Regions from separate parts of the Cobetia sp. LC6 genome, predicted to be linked through region 2. Evidence: riboswitches for the same ligand, from Rfam matches in the RefSeq annotation. Region 2 holds a riboswitch; the other holds the start of a gene.
What was found. A riboswitch is a leader RNA that binds a small molecule or an ion and turns the genes downstream of it on or off. The one in region 2 is predicted to bind thiamine pyrophosphate.
Positions count from the first base shown of each region.

Region 1 (7,267 bases), on a different contig from region 2:
TACGATATTGATGAGTCCAAACACGACGCCCCCATTACACGCAGTGCAATGGGGGCGTCGTAGTGCGTGAAGTTCAGACAGAGGCTCAGGCTCAGACACGGAGTCAGGCTCAGTGCAGTCGCAGCCCGACCTTGGTGATGCGATTGCCTTCCACCTCGTTCACCACCCAGTGGATGCCATGCCAGTCCACATCGTCGCCGACCACCGGCACCCCACCGACTCGACGAGTGATGAACTCGGCGATGGTCAGATGCTGCTCGCCCTGGGAGAGTGTCAACCCGTAGACATCGGCGATATCCTGCATGTTGGCATCGCCTTCCAGCGTGAAGGTCCCGAAGAAGGCGCGCTGCTCATGCTGCAGGCTCTCGCCATTGAACATGCGGTTGAGGCTTGGCACATCACACGAGCGCCCTACCACGCACAGCACATCCTGCTGATGCAGACAGGTGCTGCCCTTGGGGTGGATCAACACCTTGTTGCGGAACAGCGCCCCGACCTTGGCCCCCGACGGGAAGCGCAGCATGCGCAGCGCCACGCCTTCCAGCGCCGTGTTGTCGACGCGATAGACCAGCATCTCGTAGTCGTTGACCGGCATGATGCCGAGCAGGTTGCGGCGACTGGGCTGTGCGCCCGGCGGCACCACCACCCTCAACTTGCGCGCCATCGGCGCCAGCGATGAGCCCTGTACCAGCAGCGAGATGATGACCACGAAAAAGGCGACATTGAAGTAGAGACCGGCATTCTCGACCCCGGTGATCACCGGGAAGATCGCCAGCACGATCGGCACCGCCCCTCGCAATCCCACCCAGCTGATGAACCACAGCTCGCGCCAGCGGAAGCGGAAGAACGGCTTGAGACACAGGATGACCGCCAGCGGGCGCACCACCAGAATCAGCGCCACGCTGAGGATGGCGGCCGGCAGCGCGAACTGCAGCATGGTCGACGGCGAGACCAGCAGGCCCAGCATCAGGAACAGCACGATCTGCGAGAGGTGTGCCATGCCATCATGCACCGGCAGGATGTGCTCCAGATGACGACCGGGGTGATTCCCGATCATCAGGCCGCACAGATAGATGGCGAGGAAACCGCTGCCGCCCATCTCGTTGGTGGTGGCGAACAGGCTCAAGCCAAGTGCCAGCGCCAGCAGCGAATAAAGACCGGGGGCGAGGTCCAGATAACGCATCAGGCGTGCGATCAACCAGCCGCCGGCGATCCCCATGGCGGCGCCGACACCGAACTGCAGCAGGAAGCTCATGATGCCCGACGCGACGCCGGAGAGCTGACCGGTCAGGATCTCGGCCAGCGTGATGGTCAGGAAGATCGCCATCGGGTCGTTGGTGCCGGACTCGATTTCCAGCGTCGCACCGACACGCTCATTGAGGTGAACGCCCTGGCCTCCCAGCAGCGAGAAGACCGCCGCGGCATCGGTGGAACCGACGATGGCCCCGACCAGCAGGCCTTCGATCAGGGTGAGATCAAACAGCCACATGGCCAGAAGGCCCACCAGGCCACTGGTCATGAAGACCCCGACGGTGGCCAGCACCAGCGCCGGTTTCAGGCCGGCACGAAACGTGGACAGCCGCGTACGCAGGCCGCCATCGAGCAGGATGAGCGCCAGCGCCAGATTGCCGATCATGTAAGCGGATGAGGCGTCGTCGAACTGGATGCCCAGGACGCCATCTTCACCCGCCAGCATGCCAAGACCGAGGAACAGCAGTAGCAGCGGCATGCCAAGACGCGCCGAGACGCGGCTGGCCAACACGCTCAAGGCGATCAGCGTGCCTGCCAGCAAGAAATAATAATTCAGGTTCTCTACCACGAGTGCTCCCCCGCCAAGCCCTACATCAGATCTCGAGTGACGTCCATGACGACTCACCCACAGTATTCCATGTCAGCGAAGGGGCTGCAGAGAAATTTCACACCTTTCATGTACTTGCAGTGTACAGCACGCGAATTTCACGCCAGGCTGCGCGGCGAGACCCAGGCAGGGGCTGCCGCAAGCTCAGCATAGGACCGCGGGCCGAATGCCTCCATCGCCCACAACAGCGCACGGCACAGCTCACGCTGGCCATCGAGATCGACCATGCGCCCATGGCGCGAATAGCCCTTCATGAAGGCCTGACGCTGCTCCGGCGTTTCCAGCAGCAACTCCACCAGCGCCCAGTCGAACTCGATCGGCGCCCACACCAGCGCTTCCCAATCGCTCCATACCCAGCCGGTGGCGGCGCACAGATACTGATCGGCGCGCATGTCCGGCAGACACCACACCGCGCGAGTCGGCGCCGGGAAGGTGCGCTTGAGCAGCGTGCCGAGTTCCGCGCGACGCGGGTGATGGGCCAGAAAGCGCGTGACGCGGGCATTCCAGTGCAACAGCGGCATCGGCTGCGCCAGCGGCTGACCGAAGCCCGACACCGTATCCTGATGCAGGCGACCGAGCTGGTCGCCCAGCAGCTCACAGAAGGTGATGCTGAGATTGCTCGGCTGACCGCTGGACCACGGCAGGTGCCAGATGGGCGCGCCATCGAGACGCCCCAGGAAGGTCAGGGGCAGCGGCGGAATCGGCAGGCGCGCGGGCAAGGCGCCCGCCAGTCGCGTCAAACCCTCCGGCGTCGCCCAGCGATCGGCACCGAAGACCCCGCGCATGGCGTGCCAGAAGGGGTCGTGGTCTGGCCCGGTTCGCGCCAGCTTGATCAGCCCCGGCGTGCCGCCACGCTGGCGCCACAGCCAGTTGGCGCTATCCGGCCAGGCGAGTGCCAGCGGTTCGAGCGGTTGCCCCAGATAGGTCGAGAGCCGTCGAGTCAGTGACTCCTCGGGCCAGCCCCTGGGCACGGGGTGCGGCTCCCCCGTGGCGTCAGCTGCGCTCGGCCGTCGCGGGGGGACGGGATAGCTGGAACAGGTCGAGAGATCCGGTGTGTCGGGCATGATGATCTCCTTGGGCAACACGTCTTGTTACAGTCATGTTCAGCATACCCAAGGCGTGCCACATCGGCATAGTCCGTTTCGCCCCACTCAGGAAAGCCAATCAGGAAAGCCACTCAAGAAAGTCGCCGTCTCCCCTGCCCCGACTTGCGTCGGACAAGACACCGGCAAGACAGTGACGTTACACTGTCGGCCTGGATGGGGGTGCCCGAGAATGGGCTGAGAGTCGCAGCGATACGTCGCGCGACAACCCCTGGAACCTGATCCGGTTGATACCGGCGGAGGGAATCCCCGACGCGTGCCCTGCACGGCGCGTCACCTGCTTCCTCCTGCCGGCACGCCGCCTGACCACGGAATTGCCTGTGTCGCTGGGACTCACCCTCAACAACGCACGAATCGATTACGCCGGCCACACGCTGTTCCGCGATATTTCCGCGCGTCTGGAGGCTGGTAGCTGGACGGCACTGCTGGGGCGCTCCGGCTGCGGCAAGAGCTCGCTGCTGCGCCTGCTGGCTGGCCTGGAAATGTCAGATCTCCACCAGCTCGACCTCGCCACCGATGACGGTCAGCCGCTGACCGACCGCGTGGCCTGGATGGCGCAGCAGGACCTGCTGCTGCCGTGGCGGCGCGTCATCGACAACCTGTGGCTGGGCGATGACCTGCGCCGGCGGCCGCGCAATCGCGAACTCGCCCATGAGCTTCTGGCCGCGGTCGGGCTTGAGGGTCGTGAGCAGGCCTGGCCGGACGCCCTCTCCGGCGGCCAGCGCCAACGCGTCGCTCTCGCCCGCACGCTCTATCAGCAGGCGCCGATCGTGATGATGGATGAGCCGTTCTCGGCGGTGGATGCCATCACCCGTCTGGAGCTGCACGATCTGGCCAGCCGCCTGCTCAAGGGCCGCACCGTCCTGATGGTGACCCACGACCCGCTTGAGGCATTGCGCCTTGCCGATCAACTGCTGGTGCTGCGCCCGTCGAGCGCCCCGGGCCACGGCGCCGAGCTTGAGCATCTGCCGGGGCTTGGCGCCGTGCGGCCGGTGCCGCTGGATGACCCGGCCCTGCCGCCGGCGCAGGCGCAACTGATCGCCCGCCTGCGTGATAGCGAGGAGGCCGCATGAAACGTCTGCACGCCATGCGTCACCTCGTCATCAGTACGCTGCTCCTGCTGGGACTTTGGCAGCTGATCATTGCCGTTACCGCCGTACCGCCCTACATTCTGCCCACGCCCCAGGCCGTGCTCGAGGTGCTGATCCAGAAGGCACCGCTGCTGGCCCATCACGCTGGCGTCACCATCAGCGAGATACTGGCCGGGCTGGTGCTGGGCATCCTGCTCGGGCTTTCCACCGCGCTGGCGCTGGCCTTCATCCCCCGCCTGCGCCGTACGCTGTTGCCGATGCTGCTGATCAGCCAGGTGATACCGCTGTTCGCGATCGCCCCACTGCTGGTGCTGTGGCTCGGCTATGACATGCTGTCCAAGGTAGTGATGGCGACGCTGATCATCTATTTCCCGGTCGCCTCCACTGGCTACGACGGCCTGCGCCAGACCCAGCAGGGCTGGCTGGATCTGGCCCACACCCTGGGCGCCAGCCCATGGCGCAGATTGATCCACATCCAGCTGCCCGCCGCACTGCCGGCGCTGGCCTCCGGCATTCGCATGGCCGCGACTGCCGCCCCCATCGGCGCCGTCATCGGGGAATGGGCCGGTGCCAGCCAGGGGCTGGGCTATCTGATGCTCAACGCCAACGCGCGCATGGAGATCGACCTGATGTTCGCCGCCCTGCTGGTGCTGGTTGCCTTTTCCCTGCTGCTCTATTTCTCGCTGGATGCGCTGCTGCGCACCCTGATGCCCTGGCACCGCGACCGGCTGACACGTCTGAGCTGACACGCCTTGCCTTCGGAAAAATACTGCATGACCGCATGACCGCATGACCGCATGACCGAAAGACGCAACGACGCTCGACACAAACTGCAAGAGCCTGACGACTGCCGCCCACGAACGGCAGCACCACTACCCTGTGATCACAAGGAACTCCGCCATGTCTCATTCGTCATCGGCGCCACGGCGCAAAGCACAGCCGACACGTTCACCGCGTGCCTCGCTGCTGTCCACCGCCTTCGCCACCCTGCTGACCACGCTGTGCCTGAGCAGCCTGCCAGCCACTGCCATGTCGGCCCACGCCGCCGAGGCAGAACCCGCCGCGACCAGCACCCAGTCAGCGCCGGAAATCGTCGCTCAGCAAGCCGAGGTCGGAGTGAACGGCGACTCAACCGCCTCCGCGCCGGTGGCGAGTCAGGAAGCCGTGGAAGCGACTGCCGGCGCCGCCGAGCAGGCGAAGAACGGTGCTGAACCGACCGCGGAAGCCACACCAGCCGGCGACGAACAGAGCGCTGATGCTGACTCGAAGGACGTTGCCAAGGACGCTGCCACCGCCGAGCAGCCGCTGACGCAGTTCAAGGTCATGCTCGACTGGTACACCAACCCCGGTCACGCCCCGCTGGTGCTGGCACAGGAGCTGGGGCTGTTCAAGAAGCACGACCTTGATGTCGAATTGATCGCCCCTGCCGACCCGAGCGTGCCGCCCAAGCTGGCTGCCGCCGAGCGTGTCGATATCGCCATCAGCTATCAGCCGCAACTGCACCTGCAGATCGATCAGGGCCTGCCGCTGGTGCGTATCGGCACCCTGGTCGCCACGCCGCTGAATGTGGTGGTGGTGCGCGCCGACAGCGACATCCAGTCGATCGCCGACCTCAAGGGCAAGCGGGTCGGCTACTCGGTCGGCGGTGTCGAGGAAGTGCTGCTCTCCACCATGCTGCAGCACAGCGGCCTGACGCTGGATGACATCACGCTGACCAACGTCAACTTCTCGCTGACGCCGTCACTGCTGACGCGCAAGGTCGATGCCGTCACCGGCGCCTTCCGCAACTTCGAGCTGGCCCAGATGGCTCAGGAAGGCGTCAAGGGCCGCGCCTTCTACATCGAGGAAGAAGGCGTGCCGACCTATGACGAGCTGATCTTCGTCGCCAACAGCGACAGCTACGAGCGCAAGCAGGCGCAGTACGCCGGCTTCCTCGCCGCCGTCGGCGAAGCCACCGCCTGGATCATCAACCACCCGGACCAAGGCTGGGAGATGTTCCGTGACTCCGATCCGGCACTGGATACCGAGCTCAACAAGGAAGCCTGGTACGCCACCCTGCCGCGCTTCGCGCTGCGTCCTGCCGCGCTGGATGCCGGCCGCTACCGTGACTTCGAGGACTTCCTGTTCGAGCGCGGCATGATCAAGAAGCGCCAGTCGCTGAGCCACCTGGCCGTCGACGTCAACGCGCCCTGAGACGTTGAGCGCTTGAGCGCGCCCCATGCAAAACGCCCTGCCGGAATCTCCGACAGGGCGTTTTGGGTTTAGGTCCGGCTCACTCTCGCCGTCTTGTACCGATTCCACAAGCGCTAGCGGCGGGCCAGGCGACGCGACAGCCACAGGATCTGCAGCGGCTGGATCACCAGCGCGATCATCAGCACCGCGACCAGCAGCGGCATGCCTTCCAGCGCGCCACTCGGGGTGCTGACCAGCAGTCCGGCGCCCACATAGCTGCCGGCGGCAGAACTCAGATGCTGCACGGCACTCTGGGTGCTGGTGAAGGCTGCCCGCTCGTGATCGGCGGGAATGAAGCTGTTGAGCGTATTCTGGGTCACACGCCGCGCCGACGAGAACAGCATGTAGGCGCCAAAGCCGATCCAGATCAGCGACGGCCCCGGCGAATGCAGCAGGAAGGCCCAGCCGACCAGCGCCGTCATCAGGCAGGTGATGGTGCCCGGCCAGACACAGCCATAGCGATCACACAGCCGCCCCGTCAGCTGCATGCCGACCAGCGACAGCCCGCCGCCGATCATGTAGAGCCCGCCGAGATCCTCCCGCGGCAGGCCCAGATTGAACAGCAGATAGCTTGCCAGGTTGGGAATCACCAGGAAGTTGCTGAACATCGCCGTGGCGATCAGCGCCAGCCCCAGGCGATGGTCGGGCTGGGCCAGGATGTTCAGGATCGTGGTGCCCTTGCGGCTGCGCAGGCGGGTCTCGGGGTTATCGAGATGACCGCGGATCGGCGGCAGTATCCAGGCCAGCAGCCCGCACACCAGCAACGCCAACAGCGCCACTGCGCGAAATGGCGCCTGCCAGCCGAAGCCCTGCGACAACCACAGCGCAAACGGCAGCCCCAGCACCGAGGCCACCGAGAAGGCACCCATCACCAGCCCCATGGCACGCCCCCGGCGGACTCCCGGCACCACGTCGATCACGATGGCCAGCGCCGTCGCCGCCGCTGGCCCGCCGAACAACCCACCCAGCATGCGCGCCGCCAG
Region 1 is NZ_JASSPL010000001.1:630,319-637,585, reverse strand. Features, by position in the region: gene QQF40_RS02745 (potassium/proton antiporter) at 110-1,819, opposite strand; gene QQF40_RS02740 (phosphotransferase family protein) at 1,957-2,922, opposite strand; TPP riboswitch at 3,110-3,223, shown strand; gene QQF40_RS02735 (ABC transporter ATP-binding protein) at 3,282-4,034, shown strand; gene QQF40_RS02730 (ABC transporter permease) at 4,031-4,798, shown strand; gene QQF40_RS02725 (ABC transporter substrate-binding protein) at 4,953-6,245, shown strand; gene QQF40_RS02720 (MFS transporter) at 6,359-7,267, opposite strand, start outside.
Region 1: another riboswitch for thiamine pyrophosphate. It lies ahead of QQF40_RS02735 (ABC transporter ATP-binding protein); the one in region 2 lies ahead of tenA (thiaminase II).

Region 2 (7,267 bases):
GGGTACTGCGCCCGACCATCAGCAGGGCGTGTCTTCTGCCCGGTCGCAGGATGAGGAAGGCTTGCCGCGCTGCCAGGGCTGTCGGCGGTGGCTTTCCTCCCAGAGTGTCGACTTCTGTCGCCAGGCAGAACAGGCACGTGCGCTGGGCGGGCGCCTGCTCTGCAAACGCTGTCGCGATGCCTCAGCCCAGTAAGGCAGTAGCACGGTGTTGTATTTGACTCCGGTCCTGTGTCCCAGGCCTATGGCGCCAGTCTGGCGCTCAAGGGTGTGGTTCATGGCGTGACGGGAGCTCAGGGCGTCAATTTTATTTCTGATTTCTGATTGTTTTTTTCCAGTGTAATCAAGCGACTGCATCAACCAGGGCGTACAGGCCAGTCGTTGCAATGTTTTTGATGTTGCAGTGCAACAAAGACTGTCTTATGCTGCGTTGCAGCGAGGATGGAACCTGGTCGATAGCACTATCTGACCGTGACGGCTTGTTAGTGACGGCTTGACAATGATGGCTCGGTCACTACGGTGCACCAGCCCGGTTCAATCCTGATAATCGAACGGAGCAAGGCTCCGGTTCATTTCAGCGTGATGCCAATACCCTGGAGGGTGCCTACATGTTCAATGCCAACTTCGAGAAGTCCGCTCAGCAGTTCGACGATATGTTCCTGTCTCCGCTGCGTGCGTTCAGCGCCCTGAGCATCGATTACAGCGAGAAGCTGATCGGCGCACAGATGGAACTGACCAAGTCCTATGCTGATGCTTCCCTGACCCAGGCGCGTTCCATGCTCGAGATCAAGGACAGTGAAGGTCTGAAGAACTTCGTCAAGGAGCAGCAGGAAACTGTGAAGTCTCTGGGTGAGAAGCTGCAGAACGACACCCAGAAAGTGGTCGAGCTGAACCAGGAATACGCCAAGAAAGGTCAGGAACTGGCAGAAAGCAACGCCAAGTCCGCCTCCGAGGCCATGCAGAAAGTCGCCAAGTAAGCGACTGCTGCCGACGCTCTCAGGCGAGCGTCCCCAACGCCCATCCGGTCTTCCGGGTGGGCGTTCGCGTGTCTGGAGCATCGTTGAGCAGGTGGGGAGGCGCGCGACGCTAGCGGCGAGCGCTGCCTTGGGCCACAATGACCTGCCACGCCGCCGGTGATTGCCGACGGCATTTATTCGATCAGTGACAGGTGATAGACATGGCACAGGCCACAGCGCGTCATATTCTCGTTTCCAGCGAAGAACAGTGTGCAGCTCTCAAGACCGAAATCGAGAACGGCCGCGATTTCGCTGATGCCGCTCGCGAGCACTCCTCCTGCCCGTCCGGCCGCAGTGGCGGCGACCTGGGTGCCTTCGGCCCGGGCATGATGGTCAAGGAATTCGACGAAGTCGTGTTCAGCGCCCCGATCAACACCGTGCAGGGCCCGGTGAAGACCCAGTTCGGTTATCACCTGCTGGAAGTCACCAGCCGTACGTGAGCCTTCTGTCACGCTCATGAGATGTCATGAGCGTTTGGCAGGATGTGACGAAAACGCCCCGACCATCACTGGTCGGGGCGTTTTTTGTGTCGCTTGGCAAGTCAGCTTCCCTGTGCGCCGTCAGGCGCTTGACTAGACCTCCTGATAGAGCTGGCTGCCTTCACGCTTGAACTTGTCTGCCTGCTCCTGCATGCCGGCCATCACGCTGTCGGCATCGCCGGTCAGGCCATGCTCATTGGCGTAATCACGCACTTCCTGGGTGATCTTCATCGAGCAGAACTTCGGCCCGCACATGGAGCAGAAGTGGGCGACCTTGGCCGAGTCCTTGGGCAGCGTCTCGTCGTGGAAGCTGCGCGCGGTGTCCGGGTCCAGGCCCAGATTGAACTGGTCTTCCCAGCGGAATTCGAAGCGTGCCTTGGAGAGCGCATTGTCACGACGTTGCGCGCCTGGATGGCCCTTGGCCAGATCGGCGGCATGCGCGGCGATCTTGTAGGTGATGATGCCGGTCTTGACGTCGTCCTTGTTGGGCAGGCCCAGGTGCTCCTTGGGGGTCACGTAGCAGAGCATGGCGCAGCCGAACCAGCCGATCATCGCGGCACCGATGCCGGAGGTGATGTGGTCGTAACCCGGGGCGATGTCGGTGGTCAGCGGACCGAGGGTATAGAAGGGCGCCTCGTCACACTCGCTGAGCTGCTTGTCCATGTTCTCCTTGATCAGGTGCATCGGCACGTGACCCGGACCTTCGATCATGACCTGGACATCGTGCTGCCAGGCGATCTTCGTCAGCTCGCCGAGCGTCTCGAGCTCACCGAACTGGGCGGCGTCGTTGGCATCGGCCACCGAGCCCGGGCGCAGGCCATCGCCCAGCGACAGGCTGATGTCGTAGGCCTTGCAGATTTCGCAGATGTCCTCGAAGTGGCGATAGAGGAAGCTTTCCTCGTGATGCGCCAGACACCACTTGGCCATGATCGAGCCGCCGCGCGAGACGATGCCGGTCACGCGACTGGCAGTCAGCGGCACATAGCGCAGCAGGACGCCGGCGTGGATGGTGAAGTAGTCGACGCCTTGTTCGGCCTGCTCGATCAGCGTGTCGCGGAAGATCTCCCAATCGAGGTTCTCGGCCACGCCATCGACCTTCTCCAGCGCCTGATAGATCGGCACCGTGCCGATGGGCACGGGAGAGTTGCGCAGAATCCATTCACGGGTCTCGTGGATGTTGGCGCCGGTCGAGAGGTCCATCACGGTGTCGGAACCCCAGCGGATCGCCCAGGTCATCTTGTCGACCTCTTCCTCGATGGAGGAGGTGACCGCCGAGTTGCCCAGGTTGCCGTTGACCTTCACCAGGAAGTTGCGGCCGATGATCATCGGCTCGCTTTCCGGGTGATTGATGTTGGCGGGAATGATGGCGCGGCCGCGTGCGACTTCCTCACGCACGAATTCGGCGGTGATCTCGTCGGGCAGGTTGGCGCCGAAGCTGTGGCCCGGGTGCTGGTGGCCCAGAATGCTCTCGACGGCTTCGCTGCCCTGATATTCCTCACGCAGCGCGATACGACGCTGATTCTCGCGAATCGCGATGTATTCCATCTCCGGCGTGATGATGCCCTGGCGCGCATAGTGCAGCTGGGTGACATTCTTGCCCGGCAGGGCACGACGCGGGCGATGGTCCAGCTCGAAGCGCAGTGACGACAGGCGCAGGTCGGCCTGGCGCACGCGGCCATATTCACTGCTCAGCTGATTGAGCTGTTCGGTATCACCGCGTTCCTCGATCCACTTTTCGCGCAGCGGTGCCAGACCCCGGCGAATATCGATCTCGACCGCCGGGTCGGTGTAGGGGCCGGAGGTATCGTAGACGACGATCGGCGGGTTCTCTTCCAGACCGCTGGAGGTCTGGGTCGGAGAGCAGACGATCTCGCGCATCGGCACGCGGATGTCCGGACGGGAGCCTTCGATATAGATCTTGCGCGAGCCGCTCAGCGGCGCGATGGCGGCGGCGTCGACTTGTGCTTCGCTGGCGAGGTGGCGGCTGCCATCCTTGCGAACGGCGCGCGCGCGTGCCTTGGGGGCAGACTCAGGCTGCGAGGCGAGCGGTGACTCGGCGGCGTTGGTGGCTTGCGGGTCTTGTGTTGTCGGGACAGTGCTCATGCAGGTCTCCTCAAAGGGCGACGTCACGGCTGACGTCATCATGGGAAGACCGTGCGCAGGGAGAGGATGGTCGTCGCCGACTCCTTGCCAACAGGTGGCCCGGGAGCGAGGCGGCCGCGCGCAGCGGCTGGCCATCAGCTTGATTCCTACGCCGGTCCTAACCGGTTCAGGTTCCACGGGACCCCTTGCTGGCAAGCTCGCGCGTCAGGGCGGCGAAGCATGCATGCAGGATCTCAGCCGGTTCCACCGGCACCCCGTCAAGCGTGTGCAGATTTCAATGCGAGAGTGTGTTGCCCGAAGCGTCAGGCTTGCCCCGGGGAGCGTTCTCTCATCCAGGCTCTGTTGGCCTGTCAGTCGTGCCATCCATGGAGGATGGCGTCATCCCGAGCGGCTCATGGCGAGCACCGGGACGTCAGTCTGTGATGACTCAAGCGCGATCGAGACCCATCTGCCAGAAGTCGATCTCGAGTCGCGTGGCGTCACGGAAGACATCGACCAGTTCACCCAGTCGACGCTCCGAGACCTCCGAGAGTCGCGCATCCAGCCATTCACGCTCGGCTTCGACGGCTTCCTTGAAGTCATCGCTTGAGTACATCGCGATCCAGTCCGCGTACGGGTTGTTCTCGATCTCGGTGGTGTCTTGATCGAGCAGCCACTCGGCGATCTCGCCGTAGCCGATCAGGCAGGGCGCGAGCGCCACGTGCAGATCGAGCAGGTCGCCGCGCTGGCCGCAATCGAGCACGTAACGGGTATAGGCCAGGGTGGCGCGCGATTCCGGCAGCTCGCTCAGATCATCCTCGCTGATGCCCCACTCGCTGCAGTAGCCGATATGCAGATCGAGCTCGGTATTGAGGATGGTGTCGAGACTGGCCGTGGCCTGACGCAGCTCCGCGAGGGTGCGGCTCTTGTAGGCGGCCAGCGCCCAGGCACGCGCGAAGTGGATCAGGAACAGGTAGTCCTGCTGCAGGTAATGGCGGAAGGACTCCTCCGGCAGACGACCTTCGCCCAGCTGGCGAACGAAGTCGTGCTCGAGATAGTCACGCCATTCCTCGGCGCAGGCACTGGTCAGGTCGTTGAAACTAGGCATGACGCATCCCTCGGTGAGCGTGCTGACGACCCGTGATGGGGCGGCAGTTCTCTGGCGCAAGCGTGGCCAGTACCGGAACAGGAGCAGGGGAAAAGCGGGGGAGGTGCCGACAGTCACCGTGAGAAAGTGGTGACGTTATCGAGTGGCATCGCTTCACGCTTGATCCCTACGCCGGTACTAGCCGGATCAGGTTCGGCGGGATCGTCATTCACGCAAGGACATTGCCTGCGCATGACATCTCAGCCGGTCTTACCGGCACCCCGTCAAGCTGTGACATATGAGTCACGATGCAGCGAGTGTAACAGCCCTGTGGCGCAGAAGAAGGGCAGTGTGAGCAAAAATGCATACGACTTTGGGAGGCCTGCCGAAGGTGTGAAGAGCCTCAAGCGGGCTTGTGATGAGCCTCGAGCGGGTTCATGGACAGTCTCAAGCGGCAATGTCCGCCATGAGCGCCGGCAGGTGGCGCGACAGTCGCGCAAGGTCACGCGGCTCATCGACATCCCAGCTGATCGGCAGGCAAGAGTACGTTCTGCCTGCCCGTGCCAGCCGCGCCAGGGTGTCCCGGCAGACATGGGCGTGGCTCCAGCGGGGCAGCAGGAAGGCTTGCGGGCAGGGCGCCTTGAGGCCGATCAAGCCATAGCCCCCATCCTCGGTGGGCTGCAGGACCGCGTCGTGAGTGCGTAGTCTCTGGGCTGCCTCGCGCAGGCGCTGGCTGTCCAGCGCCGGCAGGTCGGAGCCCATCAGCAATACCGGCCCCTCGGGTAGATGTCGGGCCATGGCCCGGGACATCCGTTCACCGAGGTCCCCCTGTGGCTGTACCTCGAAGGTGAGGTCGGCTGAGGTGTCGACAACGCTTCGCAGCCGGGCTTCCAGCGCCACCTGCAGAGCCGCCTGTTCAGGTGTCTGTCTCGACGGCTCGGCAGCGGGCGTCAGCATCACCACGACCTTGCCAAGGCGCGCGGCGCAGGCCTGGTCAACGATATGGCACAGCATCCGCTCATAGAGTCGAGCTGCACCCTCGGGGCCGAGTGCGGGGATCAGGCGTGTCTTGCAGTGGCCGGCGATGGGCAGGCGACCGAAGATGATGAGGGTCGGGCGCACCTCTGACGCGGCATCAGTTGTAGGCAAGGTAGGCAACGCCGCATCACGCATGGGGCATTCCGCGCTGCTCACAGGCCTGCGCCGCGGCGCGATAGCCGTAAAGGCGTGCCAGGCGTGCAGGGGAGACGCCGCACCAGGCCGCCAGCCGCAGTCCCCACATCTTGACGATGGTGCGCCAGACGCCGTGGGTCTCCCAGCGCCGACCGCTGGTGGTAACGCGCGCCGTCAGGTTCATTGGCGGGGTCAGATGTTTGAGCTGGGCACTCAGCCAGATATCTTCCATCAGTGGCATGTCGGCAAAGCCACCGATGGCCTCGAAGGTCGAGCGCTGCACGAACTGGGTCTGGTCGCCCGTGCTGATGCTGGTCAGCCGCGAGCGCAGATTCATCATGGCGGCGATCATCGGTAACCACGGCGACTCGCCCTTGATGCTGACATCGAAGCGGCCCCAGTCGCTGCGGCGATGCGTCGTGACGGCCTCCTTGAGCAATGCCAGCGCATTGTCGGGCAAGTCGGTATCGGCATGCAGAAACAGCAGCCATTCTCCGCGTGCATGCGCGGCTCCGGCATTCATCTGGCGTGCCCGGCCCGGCTCACTGCCCAGCACGGCATCACACAGCGGATGGGCCAGTGAGGGGGTGCCATCCGTCGAACCGCCATCCACCACGATCACTTCACAGTCCCCTCCCGCGCGCAGGCGATTCAGGGCGATCAGGGTTTGCACGATGCCGGCTGCCTCGTCATGCACCGGCATCACGATGCTCAGCCAGGGAGCGCGCGTCAGGTGCGTGCAGGTGCTCGGCAAGGAGTCCCGGTTGGCGGGCGTCCGTGCTGCTGGGGGTGGCTGCTGGTTCATGGCGGCAGGCTCCGACGATGGCGTATCCGTTGGATCATACGCAGGAGTTCGTAGGCTGGATGCACGAGCGAGAGACGCTCTCTCAACGCGTCATCGTTCATTAAACGCTTGGCGTCGACCCAGTGTCGCTCCATGGCCTCACAATGCCTAGCTGGCCATTGGGTGCATGCGGGGATACAGGACTACATTTCTGTAATTCGAAGGCGGGGCATGAACGGCAGGTTTTCAGAATCTGCAGCAGGCAACCACTGCAGCCATAGGCCCTATTCATGGGCTCTCTGCCAAGCAGCTCCTGGAAAGAGCGCCTGGAGAGGGGCATGGAGGGGGGCTTGGACAAAGGGCTTGGAGAAGAGACTTGAAGAAGAGGGCCTGGAGAGAGGGCCTGGAGAGAAGGCCCGGAAAGAGGGCCAAGACCTCGCTTCTCAAGGGAGCGTTCTGTTGGAGGTCAGGCCATCAATCGAAGGTGAGGCGATAGAGGCCAGCCGCGCCGCTATCCGAGGTGAAGTACAGGCTGCCATCAGGGCCGAACAGGACATCGAGCGGGCGAATCCAGCGCTGGCCGCTGCTGCTGTCCTGCAGACCGGTCAGCACTGGCACCAGGCGTGCTTCAGTGTCTGGCGTCGCCAGC
Region 2 is NZ_JASSPL010000007.1:86,659-93,925, forward strand. Features, by position in the region: gene QQF40_RS10090 (nuclease-related domain-containing protein) at 1-193, shown strand, start outside; gene QQF40_RS10095 (phasin family protein) at 606-974, shown strand; gene QQF40_RS10100 (peptidylprolyl isomerase) at 1,175-1,453, shown strand; gene thiC (phosphomethylpyrimidine synthase ThiC) at 1,586-3,595, opposite strand; TPP riboswitch at 3,722-3,862, opposite strand; gene tenA (thiaminase II) at 4,023-4,682, opposite strand; TPP riboswitch at 4,829-4,955, opposite strand; gene QQF40_RS10115 (TIGR04282 family arsenosugar biosynthesis glycosyltransferase) at 5,109-5,834, opposite strand; gene QQF40_RS10120 (TIGR04283 family arsenosugar biosynthesis glycosyltransferase) at 5,827-6,639, opposite strand; gene QQF40_RS10125 (PQQ-dependent sugar dehydrogenase) at 7,093-7,267, opposite strand, start outside.